Regions from separate parts of the Polaromonas sp. P1_E12 genome, predicted to be linked through region 2. Evidence: predicted binding sites of a transcription regulator. Region 2 holds the regulator's gene; each other region holds the start of a gene.

Region 1 (4,466 bases), on a different contig from region 2:
GCTTCATCGTCAACGACAACGCCTCCTGGAGTTTCGGCGGCCACGTCTTCCGCAGCCACGGCGACATTGCGCTGGGGGCGGTGGACATGTACCGCGCCATCGTGAAGTCGAGCAACGTGTACTTCTATTCGCTGGCCAACGAACTCGGCGTGGACGCCATGCACGACTTCATGCAGCCGCTGGGCTTTGGGCAGATCACCGGCATCGATATCAGCGGTGAAGTCACGGGCGTGCTGCCCAGCCAGGCCTGGAAACGCAAAGCCTATAAAAGGCCGGAGCACCAGAAGTGGTACCCCGGCGAAACCATCTCACTGGGTATCGGGCAGGGCTACAACACCTTCACCATGCTGCAGCTGGCGCAGGCCACGGCCGTGCTGGCCAACAACGGCGTCAAGCACCGGCCGCGGCTGGTGATCGGCACGCAGGACCCGGTGACGCGCGTGATGCACCCGCTGCCGGCCGATGCGCCGGAAAACCTGGGCTACAAGGCTGAAAACATCGCGATCGTGCGCAAGGCCCTGGTTGGCGTCACCCAGGAAGGCACCTCGGCACGCGTGTTTGCCGGCGCGGGTTATCTGAGCGGCGGCAAAACCGGCACGGCGCAGGCGGTCACCATCGGCCAGAAAGACAAGTACAACAGCAGCAAGATGGAAGAGTACCAGCGCGACCACGCTGTTTACATGGCGTTTGCGCCGGCGGAAGACCCCAAGATCGCGCTGGCAGTGATCGTGGAAAACGCCGGCTGGGGCGCCGGGGTGGCGGCGCCGATTGCACGGCGTGTTTTTGACTATGTGCTGCTGGGCCAGTACCCGAGCGAGGAAGACATGGTGGCGGTGCAGAAGGGGCTGGCGGCAGCGCCCATCGGCAAGCCGCGCCAGGCCGCCGACGTGGCCGGCCAGCTGTCGGCCGGCGCAGCAGGCGCTTCCCCCGGCCCCACGAACGCCGCGGCTGCCGCTGCCGCCAAAGCCAGGACGGCGGCGATTGCGGAGGCGCTCAGCAAGCTGCCGCCGCCCATGGCGGCAGCGGGCATCAACCCCGATTAAGCCGGCCGTCGCTATCGATTTGATAGCTGCTTGCGCATGCCCCTATTGGGCCGGGCGCCAATTTGGTCATTAAACGGTGATGGCCGGATTTCAAGCCAAATTTGCCGGAAACCCATACAGCACATGCGCAAGCAGCTATTAAATCAATAGCAAACGGCCTGCGCACAGTCAGCGCGCAAATGCGTCAAAACCGGTTTTCAGGATCAGCGAGCTGACCACGGCGATAAACACCCCGCGCACAAACCCGGCCCCATGTTTGAGGGCCAGGCGGGTGCCCAGCAGGCTGCCCGCCACGTTGGCCACGGCCATCGTGAGGGCGAAATGCCACCAGACATGGCCCTTCCAGGCAAAGAGCGCCAGCGCTGCGAGGTTGGTGGCGGTGTTGAGCAGCTTGGCCGAAGCCGACGCGTTCAAAAAGTCATAACCCAGCCAGCGCACAAATAAAAATACAAAAAAGCTGCCGGTGCCCGGACCGAAGAAGCCGTCGTAAAACCCCAGCACCAGCCCGATGCAGCAGGCCGCCGCGGTTTCGGCATGCCCGGTAAAGCGGGGCGTATGGTGGCGGCCCAGCTCCTTCCTGGCCAGCGTATAGAGCAACACCGCCAGCAGCACAAAGGGCAGGGTCTTGCGCAAAAAGCCCGGCGAGATGACGGTGACCAGCCAGGCGCCCGCCAGCGAGCCGGTGAACCCGGCGGCCGCCGCCGGCAACAGTGCCGCCCAGCGAAGCTCCACCCGACGGGCATATTGGGCCGTGGCAACCGCGGTGCCCCAGACCGAGGCCCCCTTGTTCACCCCAAACAGGGTGGCAGGATGGGTGGTGGGGAAAACCGCAAACAGGGCCGGCACCAGGATCAGCCCGCCGCCCCCGACGATAGAGTCCACAAAACCGGCGAGCAGGGAGGCCAACGAGACGATGAATAATTCCATGGCCCGGATTGTCCCATCGCATTGAACAGACTCATTGCTATCAAATAGATAGCTGCTTGCGCCCGACAGTCAATGGCTGCGAGGGTTTTTGAGGGTTGGGCCCCGTCAGGGCGGAGGCATAAAAAAAGCGCTGGGGTTGCCAGCGCTTTTTGCAAATCTGCATCTCTTGTGGAATGCCGCTTTGCTTGTGTACTTCTTAATGACTCTCTCGTGTCTCCTCGGCTCCTCGCGTTGCGAGCAGCAAGGCTCGTCAGCAAGTCATCCAATATAGCGGGCGCACTGTCCCAGTGCATTGGGGGTTTCCCGGCCCCGGGCTTTGGGCGGCCGCTGGTTCTGTGGATGTTTTTGGGGCACCACGCCAATCGTTTGCGCACTTTTGCAGTACATATTTTCCGTTGCAGTCCCATCACACGAGCTACTGCGGTATTGGCACGACTTATGCCTGTTGTTACCAATTGTTGGTTGATTGAACAGGCGGGCACCGTATGCATATGAACAGATTTCTGGCCTTGGGTATGTCTTTATGCTTGGGCCTGGCATGCCAGCAAGCCCTGGCACAGACCACGGCTCCCCCGGCGGTGGCGCCGCCAGCAGTCACTGCCAGCGCTCCGGAAGTCGCACCGTCCCCCGCACCGGCCGCTGTTCCTGCTCCTCCCGCCGCACCGGTGGCTGCGGCCTCTGCGCCGCCTGCAGCGGCCGCCCCGGCGCCGCTGACCCAACCGGGACTGGTCGGCGTGGAGACCCTCAATGGTGCCGACACCGCCTGGATGATGACCTCCACCGCACTGGTATTGCTCATGACCCTGCCCGGCATCGCCCTTTTCTACGGCGGCATGGTGCGCAGGAAAAGCGTGCTCAATGTCATGGCCTGCGTTGTCGCCATCTGTGCCGTTGTCAGCCTGCTCTGGTTTGCGGTGGGCTACTCCATCGCCTTCACGCCCGGCAAAGGTGCGCTTGGGCACTATCTGGGTGGTCCCGAGCGGCTCTGGTTCACCGGGCTGGACTACGTGAAGGACGCGCAGAAGGTGGCCGTGAGCCATATTGCGCCCAACATTCCCGAGTCGGTCTACGCCATGTTCCAGCTGACCTTCGCCATCATCACGGCCGCGCTGGTGGTCGGCTCGTTTGTGGAACGCATGCGGTTCTCCGCGATGCTGGTGTTCATGTCGCTGTGGACCGTCGTCGTCTACGCACCCATTGCCCACTGGGTCTGGGAGCCCAATGGCTGGCTGGCGCGCATGGGCGCGCTGGACTTTGCCGGCGGCTCGGTCGTGCACATCAATGCCGGCATTGCCGGGCTGGTCTGTGCCTACGCGCTCGGGCCGCGCCACGGCTATGGCCGTGAACCGTTTACGCCTTTCAACCTGGGTCTGACCATGGCCGGTGCCGGCATGCTGTGGGTCGGCTGGTTTGGCTTTAACGCCGGCTCCGCCGTGGCCTCCGACGGCCGGGCCGGCCTCGCGATGGCCGTCACGCACATCGCGGCGGCCGCGGGCGCTCTCTCGTGGATGGCGGCCGAATGGATTGTTCGCGGGCGTCCTTCCCTGCTGGGACTGTGCTCGGGCCTGGTCGCCGGGCTGGTCGCCATCACGCCGGCGGCGGGCTTTGTCTCGCCGCGCGCGGCCCTGGTGTTTGGCCTGGTGGCCGGCGTGGCCTGCTACTGGGGCGCCACGGGCCTCAAGCGCCTGCTCAACGCCGACGATTCGCTGGACGTGTTCGGCGTGCACGGCGTGGGCGGCATTGTGGGTTCGCTGCTGACCGGCATTTTTGCCAGCAAGGCCATCTCCGGTGTCGAGGGCAGCCTGATGACCCAGGCGATAGGCGCAGGCGCCGTCATGCTCTACAGCCTGTTCATGACGGCGCTGGCCTTGTGGGTCACCTCGCTGATCGTCAGCCTGCGCGTCAGCGAAGCCGCCGAGAGCGACGGCCTGGACATCACCCAGCACGCCGAGCGGTTGGGCACGTAACTGACAAACAACGGACTCCACTTTCAAGGATTGCGCACCATGCCCTCCAGTGAAAAAATTGCCGTTGCGGCCCACCTGCATGTGCTGTTGCGCCGCAAAACCGGCCGCGTGACCGACACCGAGTGGATGGCCGGTAACCAGGAATACGCCGCCGAAATAGCGCGTTTTGCGCGGGAAAAAGCCGCCGAGGATGGCCACGTGGACCTGGCGGTGTGGGCCGACCGGCTGGAAGAAATCATGGCCACCCCCGAGCCCAAGGCACGCGTGCCGCTGGTGCAGTTGGTGTCCGAGGTGGTGAAGGAGCGCAGCCAGCCGGTGCTTGCCCCGGCGCCAGTGCCCGACCGCCAGAGCGCCCGGTCCATCGATACCGAGGAAGAGGTCTATCCTGAATCAGGTTTTATCGAGTCGACATTCGGTGCCATCTTCGGCGAGGGCGAGTCGCCGCGGGAGCGCCGCCAGCGCGACCCGAACGCGCCGCGCTATGTGAAGGGCCTGCGATAACTTGTAGACCCCTGTCTCGGCTCACTGC
Region 2 (4,466 bases):
TTCGATGGGGCCGTTCCACATCGGCACGCGCCGCGATTCTTTCAGGCGCATCTTGCCCGGCAGTTTGAGGTCGGGCGTGAGCACGTGAGCGGTCCAGCCGGCGTAGTTTTTCTTCCAGTGCGCGGCCAGTTGCGGAAAAAACTCCGTCGCTTCTTCGCCCCAGGCGTTTTGTGCCTGTTCGCGGCCGGGATTGGCCGAGCGGTCGCGCGATGTCTCGAAGGCGGGTTCTTCACGTGTGTCACCCCGATCACCGCTGTCCCGGTTCAGCGGCTGGCCGAATTCGTCAATGGGTTGGTTGCGGTGGTCCTGCTGCACGCGTCCTTCGGCATGTCCTTGCTGGCGGCGCTGGTCGCGTCCCTGCAGGCCGGTGATGCCGGCCACGCCTGCCACATCGATCCGTTCGCCGTAAGGCGGGTTCACCAGCATCACGCCCGAAGGCGCAGGTGGCATACGCTGCAGCGCGTCGCCGCCGCGGAATTCCACCGCATTGGCCACACCGGCACGTTCGGCATTGCGCTCGGCAAAGTCAACCATGCGGAAAGACACGTCGCTGCCGAACACCTTGGCCGTGGGCTCGGTGATGGCGGCTTCCGCCTGGTCGAGGAGGCCGTCCCACACGTGGCCCTGAAAGGGCAGGTATTTCTGAAAGGCAAAACGGCGGTTGATGCCGGGTGCGATGTTGCACGCGATCTGCGCGGCTTCAATCGCGATGGTGCCCGAGCCGCAGCAGGGGTCATAGAGCGGCACGCCTTCTTTACAGAGCTGATCCCATCCGCTGGCGGCAATCATGGCGGCGGCCAGGGTTTCCTTCAGCGGGGCATCACCCTTGTCTTCGCGCCAACCGCGCTTGAAGAGCGGCTCACCCGAGGTGTCGATGTAGACCGTGACGGTGTCCGTCGTCAGGTGCACGTAGACGCGCACGTCGGGCCAGCGCGTGTCGACGCTGGGGCGCACGTCGTCGAACTTGGCGCGAAAGCGGTCGGCGATCGCGTCTTTGATCTTCAGCGCCGCGAAGTTCAGGCTTTGCAGCGGGCTGTGCTGGGCGGTGATCTCGACCTTGAAGGTCTGCTTGGGCGTGAACCAGATTTCCCAGGCCACGTTGGCAGCAGCGTTGTAGAGGTCTTGCTCACTGCGGTACTGGTTGTGCTGCAGCTCGATCAGTACACGCTGCGCCAGCCGGCTGTGCAGGTTGAGCTGCAACGCGTCGCGCCACGACGCCTGCAGCTGCACGCCGGCGCGCCAGGCTTTGCCGTCGATCCCGGTGACACGCTTGACCTCGGTGGCCAGCAGGGTTTCGACGCCTGCGGCGCACGGTAAAAACAATTGGAGTTGATTCATGACTGACTTTGAGGGACGGGCAGCGCGGCCTGATTGGGCGGCTAGAGTGATTTGCGCAGGTTGGCGGGCGCTATGCGCAGGGCTTCGCGGTACTTGGCCACGGTGCGGCGTGCGCATTCAATGCCCTGCTCCTTGAGCATTTCGGAAATCTGGTTGTCGCTGAGCGGTTTCTTGAGGCTTTCGGACGAGACAAATTGTTTGATGAGCGCGCGTACCGCCGTGCTGGAAGCATTGCCGCCGGTTTCGGTGCCGAGCGCGGAGCCGAAGAAATACTTGAGCTCAAAGGTGCCGAAAGGGGTGCCCATGTACTTGGCCGTGGTCACGCGGGAGATGGTGGACTCGTGCAGGCCCAGCTCGTCGGCGATTTCGCGCAGCACCAGCGGGCGCATGGCGAGTTCACCGTGCGTGAAGAAATTTTTCTGCCGTTCCACAATCGCACTGCTCACGCGCAGGATGGTGTCAAAGCGCTGCTGGATGTTCTTGATGAACCAGCGGGCCTCCTGCAGGCGCTGCTGCAGCGCCTGGCCGCCCTGGCCCTTGTGCTGCTTGAGGGCATTGGCATAAATGTCGTGCACGCGCAGGCGCGGCATGACGTCGCCATTGAGCGAAACCTTGAAGCCCCGGCCCGACTTGATGACGATGACGTCGGGCACGATCAGGTTGCGCTCCACGTTCACGAAGCGGCGCCCGGGCTTGGGATCGAGCCGGCCTATCACCGTGATCGCGCCCTTGATGGCGGCTTCGGTGAAACCGCACAGGTGCGACAGGCGTTTCACGTCGCGCTTGGCCAGCAGCTCCATCGGTTGCTTGCACATGGCAATGGCTGCGCGGGTTTCTTCGCAGTCCTTGCAGTCCAGCAGCTGCAGGCTCAGGCATTCCGCCAGGTTGCGCGCACCGACACCGGCAGGCTCCATGTGGTGCAGCAGCTTGAGCGCCATCGCAAAACGCTGCTCCAGTTCTTCCGCCTGCGCCATGTCATCTCTTGCAAGACCGGCCGCGAGCGACGCCAGGCTGTCTTCAAGGTAGCCGTCGTCGTTGAGCGATTCAATGAGGAAGTGCAGCGCGGCACGGTCTTCCTCCGACAGGCGCAAGCTCAGCGATTGCCGGTGCAGGTGGTCCTGCAGCGACTCATGGCTGCCCGTGAGGTCGGAGGCCTCGGCTTCGCTCTCTTCATTGTTGTTCTTGCGCGCCGGTGCGTCGCTTCCCCACTCGCTGTCGTCGGGCGTGGTTTCTACCGTGCCATCGCCTTCCCAGCTTTCCTCGAGCTTGGGCTCCGCACTGACTTCTGCGTCATTCGGGGCTGTAGCGCTAGTCTCGTCTGCGCCGCCAGCTATCGAATCCGTAGCAGATTCAAACTCGCGGCTGTCCTGGCTTACCGGCGTGTTGATGTGCTCCAGCCCAAACTCTTCGCGCACCGCCGTCTCTTCCGACACTTCCAGAAACGGGTTTTCGTCGAGCATCTGCTCGACCTCCTGGCTCAACTCAAGCGTCGACAGCTGCAACAGCCGGATCGACTGCTGTAGTTGAGGTGTCAGCGCAAGATGCTGCGAGACGCGGAGTGACAGACCTTGTTTCACTGGATTTTCAAACTTGCGGAAGGTTGAGGCAATACGTCTTTAACCAGCGGGCGCCGCGGAACTGGCTTTGCCAGGCCGCAGGCGCCGTCCCCGGAGGGGGAGAGGGAGCTACACGAAGTGAGCGACAACAGGGGGGAACCATGTTCTACATCTTGAAGTGTTCGCCGAGATAGACGCGGCGCACATCGGCGTTATTCACGATCTCGGACGGTGTGCCTTGCGCCAGCACGTGGCCGTCGCTGATGATGTAGGCGTGGTCGCAAATGCCCAGTGTTTCACGCACGTTGTGGTCGGTGATCAGCACGCCGATGCCGCGCGATTTGAGGAAACCGATGATGCGCTGGATTTCGATTACGGCAATGGGGTCGATACCGGCAAAGGGCTCATCCAGCAGGATGAAGCGCGGCTGGGTTGCCAGCGCCCGCGCGATTTCGACCCGGCGGCGCTCGCCGCCCGAGAGCGCCGGTGCCGGTGAGTTGCGCAAATGATCTACCCGCAAATCCTGCAGCAGGGCGTCGAGCCGCGACTCGATGTCTGCGCGCCCCAGCGGTTTTCCGGTTTTGTCGAGCTGCAGCTCCAGCACGGCACGCACGTTTTCTTCCACCGTGAGCTTGCGGAAAATCGACGCTTCCTGCGGCAGGTAGCTCAGGCCCAGGCGGGCACGCAGGTGAATCGGCATGTGCTCGACCGACTCGCCGTCGATGGAAATTTCGCCTGCATCGGCGCGCACCAGGCCCACGATCATGTAGAACGAGGTCGTTTTGCCCGCGCCGTTGGGGCCCAGCAGGCCCACGACTTCGCCTTTTTGCACGGACAGCGAAACGTCCTGCACCACCTTGCGGCTGCCGTACGATTTTTGCAGACCTTGCGCAACAAGGCGGCTGGGGGTCAGGGCAGGAGCGGCCGGGGCCGCTGAAGTGTCAGTCACCACATCCATCTGTGCAGGTCTTTCTAGTTCTTTTCATTGCCCAGCGTCGTGCTGGGGCGCAGAACCGGGGCTGGGCCCGCGGGCGGTGCCGCAACGGGTGCCGAGGCTGTCGCGCGGGGTGACAGCATGGCGCGAACCCGCCCCGTGGGGTTGCTGGCCGTACGGTTTTGCGCGCCCCCATCCACGGTGAAGACGTCGGTGTTGTTGTCATAAACAATCAGGCTGCCGGTGGTTTCGTCCACCAGGGTGGCACCGTTGTAGCGGCGCACCACCGCCCGCTTGATGAACTTCACCAGGTCGGCGCGGCTGTCATATTCAATGCGTTCGCCTTCGCCTTCGATGTACTCGTCTACGCCGTCACGCTTTTTCCGGTAAAACGCCAGCTTGCCGGGCGCCGCGACGGACACCGCCTGCTGGTAGCCCTCGGGATCCTGCATGACGTCAACGCGCTCGCCGCGCACGATGGTCGTTCCCTTGGTGATCACCACATTGCCGGTAAAAACGCTGGTTTGCTTCAGGTCGTCATAACGCAGGGCATCTGCCTCCGCGTTCATGGGTTTGTCCCGATCAGCTTTTTCGGCAGCGGCCGGGAAAGCCGACCCCAGCGCCAGGATGACCGGCAG
Region 3 (4,466 bases), on a different contig from region 2:
CTCGTCAGCTTCGCGATTTACCTCGTGGTGTTTGACTTTGTGGCGTACTGGACGCATCGCGGCCAGCACCAGATCGAGTGGTGGTGGCGCCTGCATTCGCTGCACCATGCGCAGCGGCAGATGACGATGTGGAGCGACAACCGCAACCACCTGCTGGACGACATCCTGGTTGATTCCATCGTCGTGCTGGTGGCCCAGCTCATCGGCGTGGCGCCGGGGCAGTTCATTGCCATCGTGGCCTTTACCCAGCTCAGCGAGAGCTTTCAGCATGCCAATGTGCGGATGTGGTTCGGGCATGTGGGCGAGCGCCTGTGGATCAGCCCGCGCTTTCACCGCTTGCACCACAGCATTGGCATTGGCCACGAAAGCCACGGACCCAAAACACTGGGGGGCCACAACTTCGGCGTGCTGCTCCCTTGGTGGGACATGCTGTTCCGCACTGTCAATTTTGAGCAGCGTTATGACCCGACGGGCATTCGCGACCAGGTCGAAGCCAACCGCGACTACGGCAAAGGTTTCTGGTCGCAGCAGTGGCTGGGCCTGAAACGCCTCGTTGGCAAAGCCTGAACTTGCTGAGTTCTTAACCCAGCATGAGCCGCGGGACTGGCTTTGCCAGACCGCAGGCGGGCGGCCCCCTCGGGGGGCAAGGAGTTACACGCAGTGAACGACTGTGGGGGCTACACTTTCAGCATGAGCAAACTTCTTGACGCCTTCTGGCGCGCCGCGATGTATTGCCTGCACCCGCGGGTCATTGTGCTGTCGATCCTGCCGCTGGTGATCATGGGGGTGGTTTCGCTGACCCTGGGCTACTTCTTCTGGGACAGTGCTGCGGAAGCCATCCGCGTGCAACTTGGGAGCTTCGAGCTGGTTGATGCCATGGTTCGCTGGCTGGAGGGATTGGGCCTGGGCCAGCTGCAGTCTGTACTGCCCAAGGTGCTGCTCCTGCTTTTGATCATCCCCGTGATCATCATCGTCTCACTGCTCTTCGTGGCATTGCTCATGACGCCGGCCATGGTGGCCCTGGTGGCTGAACGGCGCTTTCCCCAGATGGAGCGCAAGCGTGGAGGCTCCCTGTTTACCAGCCTGTTCTGGTCGCTGGGCTCCACTTTGCTGGCCGTGGTGGCGCTGGTCGTTTCGATTCCGCTTTGGCTGATTCCACCGCTGATCCTGGTGCTGCCGCCGCTGATCTGGGGCTGGCTGACTTACCGTGTCATGTCTTATGACGCCATGGTGGACCACGCCAGCAGTGAAGAGCGGCGCCAGATATTCAAGGAGCATCGCCTGCCGCTGCTGGCGATCGGTGTGTTCAGCGGTTACCTGGGTGCGGCCCCCAGCCTGCTGTGGGCCTCGGGCGCGATGTTTGTGGCCATGGCGCCCATCCTGGTGCCGGTGGCCATCTGGATCTACACCCTGGTGTTTGCGTTTTCCTCGCTCTGGTTTGCGCACTACACGCTGTCGGCCCTGGAACAACTTCGCAAGAAGAATAATGCCCTGGCGCCCGACCCGCTTGCGCAAGCAGCTATTGAATCGATAGCAAATGAGCTGGCCCCCGATGCCCTCCCCGGGCCGGCGCCCAGCTTCGGCTCACTGGGCGGCAAGCCCGAATCACAACCCTGAACCCGTTACCTGACAAGCCTGAACATGACCCCACAATTCGGCCTCATCATCGTCGGCGACGAAATCCTTTCCGGCAAACGTGCCGACAAGCACCTGCCCAAAGCCATCGAACTGCTGGGCGCGCGCGGCTTGCAGCTGGCCTATGCCGACTACGTGGGCGACGACCCCGCCCGCATCACGGCCACGCTGGCGCGGGCGTTTGCCGCCGCGCGTGAACACGGCGACGTGGTCTTTTCCTGCGGCGGTATAGGGGCCACACCGGACGACCATACGCGGCAGTGCGCGGCCAAGGCGCTGGGCCTTGAGCTCGCGCTGCACCCCACGGCCAAAACCCTGATCCTTGAGCGCATGGCGGATGTGGCGAAAGAGCAGGGGACACCCTACGAGCCTGACCGCGACGACAACATCCACCGGTTGAACATGGGCGTGTTTCCGGTCGGCGCGGAGATTATTCCGAACCCCTATAACAAGATACCGGGCTTTACCTGCCGGGCGGGGCAGGGGGCGGTTCACTTCGTTCCCGGCTTCCCGGTGATGGCTTGGCCGATGATTGAATGGGTGCTCGACAACCAGTACGCCCACCTGCACCAAAAATCGCCTTACACCGAGAAGTCGGTGATCATTTTTGGGTCCATGGAGGCCATGCTCACGCCCCTGATGCTCGATATTGAAGCGGCCCATGCGGGAGTGAAAGTGTTTAGCCTGCCCAGCGTGGACCACCCGGAATATGGCCGCCATATTGAACTGGGCGTCAAAGGCGCGCCCGAGGCGGTCAATTTGGCCTATCCAGCCATGCTGGCCGGGCTGCACAAATTTGACCTGAAGTTAGGCCCCGAGTTGGTGCGTTAATTTTTTGCACCAAGCTTGTGCGTGTATGTTGATGCACGATCATGGTGCATTCGGTGCTGGCCGGTGTTTTTTGCATTTTCAGCCTGCCAAAGGCTGGAACTGAAGCCAGATCACGGCACAATCCGGGGCTTGGCGGGAAACTCAACCGCCAATGTCTGTGGCACAAAAAGTGCATTCGACAGCCCGAATAGATTTTTCAACCACCCATCCAGCAACAGGAGATTTTGATGGCAAAGACCGTCGCAGACGTCATGAAAATGGTCAAGGAAAACGAAGTCAAGTTTGTTGACTTTCGTTTTACCGATACCCGGGGCAAAGAACAGCACGTGACCGTGCCCGTGTCCCACTTTGACGAAGACAAATTCACGTCGGGCCATGCATTCGACGGCTCCTCAATTGCCGGCTGGAAGGGCATTGAAGCCTCCGACATGCAACTGATGCCTGACCCAAAGACGGCCAACATCGATCCGTTCTTTGAAGAAACCACGCTGTTCATGAGCTGCGACGTGCTTGAGCCCGCCGACGGCAAGGCCTATGACCGCGACCCGCGCTCCATCGCGCAGCGCGCAGAGGCTTACCTCAAGGCTTCCGGCCTGGGCGACACTGCTTACTTCGGCCCCGAGCCAGAATTCTTCATCTTTGACGACGTGCGCTGGAACACCGACATGTCGGGCACCTTCTTCAAGATCGAAGAATACGAAGCGCCCTGGAATTCTGGTGCCAAGCTCGAAGGCGGCAACCGCGGCCACCGTCCTACCGTCAAGGGCGGCTACTTTCCCGTGCCTCCTGTCGACAGCACGCAAGACATGCGCGCCGAAATGGCCCTGATCCTCGAGTCGCTGGGCATCCCCGTCGAAGTGTTCCACCACGAAGTGGCCGGTGCCGGCCAGAACGAAATCGGTACCCGTTTCAGCACGCTGGTTCAGCGCGCCGACTGGACCCAGGTCCTGAAATACGTCGTGCAGAACGTGGCCAACGCCTACGGCAAAACCGCCACCTTCATGCCCAAGCCTGTTGTCGGCGACAACGGCTCCGGCATGCACGTTCACCAGTCCATCTGGAAAGACGGCAAAAACCTGTTTGCCGGTGACGGCTATGCAGGCCTGTCTGATTTCGCCCTGTACTACATCGGCGGCATCATCAAGCATGCACGCGCCCTGAACGCCATCACCAACCCAGGCACCAACAGCTACAAGCGTCTGGTTCCTGGCTATGAGGCGCCGGTCAAGCTGGCTTACTCGGCCAAAAACCGTTCGGCATCGATCCGCATTCCTTACGTTGCCAATCCAAAGGGCCGCCGTATCGAAGCGCGTTTCCCCGATCCACTGATGAACCCTTACCTGGGCTTCTCGGCCCTGATGATGGCGGGTCTGGACGGCGTGGAAAACAAGATCCATCCCGGCGAAGCCGCCACCAAGGATCTGTACCATCTGCCACCCGAGGAAGATGCAAAAGTACCAACCGTGTGCCACAGCCTGGACCAGGCGCTGGACGCACTCGACGTGGGCCGCAGCTTCCTGACCAAGGGCGGTGTGTTCACCGACAGCATGATCGACGCCTACATTGAACTGAAGATGGGTGAAGTGACCCGCTTGCGCCAGGCGACCCACCCCATCGAATTCGAGATGTACTACTCCCTGTAATCAGGGGGGCGAAAGCCCAACCGCCTACTGTTTATTTACACAGTTTGTGGTCAAAAAAGGACGGCATATGCCGTCCTTTTTTATTGCCCAAGCCGGTTGTGGGTTTGCTGGCTTTGTATTTCGGCGCCTTTGCCGCATACTGATAGACCGTCCTCGCCCTTATTGGGCATCGGGAGTACCTATGAAACACACCTTATTGCTTTCTACCTTGTCGTTGCTGCTGGCTGGCGCGGGGAATGCTGCATGGGCGCAGCAGGTATACCGCTGCGCAGGAGTCGGGGGTGCGGCCCCTGAATACATCAACAACACAAAAGACGCCCAAACCCGGAGCTGCAAACTGCTGTCCGGCGGCAATGT

Evidence for each region. The regulator sigma-54, encoded in region 2, starts transcription at its own class of promoters, with help from an activator protein. The targets are predictions, from matches to a motif close to TGGCANGNAANCTGCTTT.
Region 1: a site for sigma-54 is predicted at 2,398-2,415, ahead of AC1D13_RS12735 (ammonium transporter). Genes of this name have one in related genera too.
Region 3: a site for sigma-54 is predicted at 2,625-2,642, ahead of glnA (type I glutamate--ammonia ligase). Genes of this name have one in related genera too.

The regions. Positions count from the first base shown of each region.
Region 1 covers NZ_JBFUBB010000004.1:37,151-41,616, reverse strand. Annotated here, with positions in the region: gene mrdA (penicillin-binding protein 2) at 1-1,043, shown strand, start outside; gene AC1D13_RS12740 (sulfite exporter TauE/SafE family protein) at 1,212-1,970, opposite strand; gene AC1D13_RS12735 (ammonium transporter) at 2,486-3,937, shown strand; gene AC1D13_RS12730 (hypothetical protein) at 3,977-4,438, shown strand.
Region 2 covers NZ_JBFUBB010000008.1:107,328-111,793, reverse strand. Annotated here, with positions in the region: gene AC1D13_RS20845 (THUMP domain-containing class I SAM-dependent RNA methyltransferase) at 1-1,338, opposite strand, end outside; gene AC1D13_RS20840 (RNA polymerase factor sigma-54) at 1,380-2,915, opposite strand; gene lptB (LPS export ABC transporter ATP-binding protein) at 3,061-3,852, opposite strand; gene lptA (lipopolysaccharide transport periplasmic protein LptA) at 3,867-4,466, opposite strand, start outside.
Region 3 covers NZ_JBFUBB010000002.1:305,730-310,195, forward strand. Annotated here, with positions in the region: gene AC1D13_RS07245 (sterol desaturase family protein) at 1-567, shown strand, start outside; gene AC1D13_RS07250 (EI24 domain-containing protein) at 691-1,617, shown strand; gene AC1D13_RS07255 (competence/damage-inducible protein A) at 1,642-2,466, shown strand; gene glnA (type I glutamate--ammonia ligase) at 2,694-4,109, shown strand; gene AC1D13_RS07265 (hypothetical protein) at 4,291-4,466, shown strand, end outside.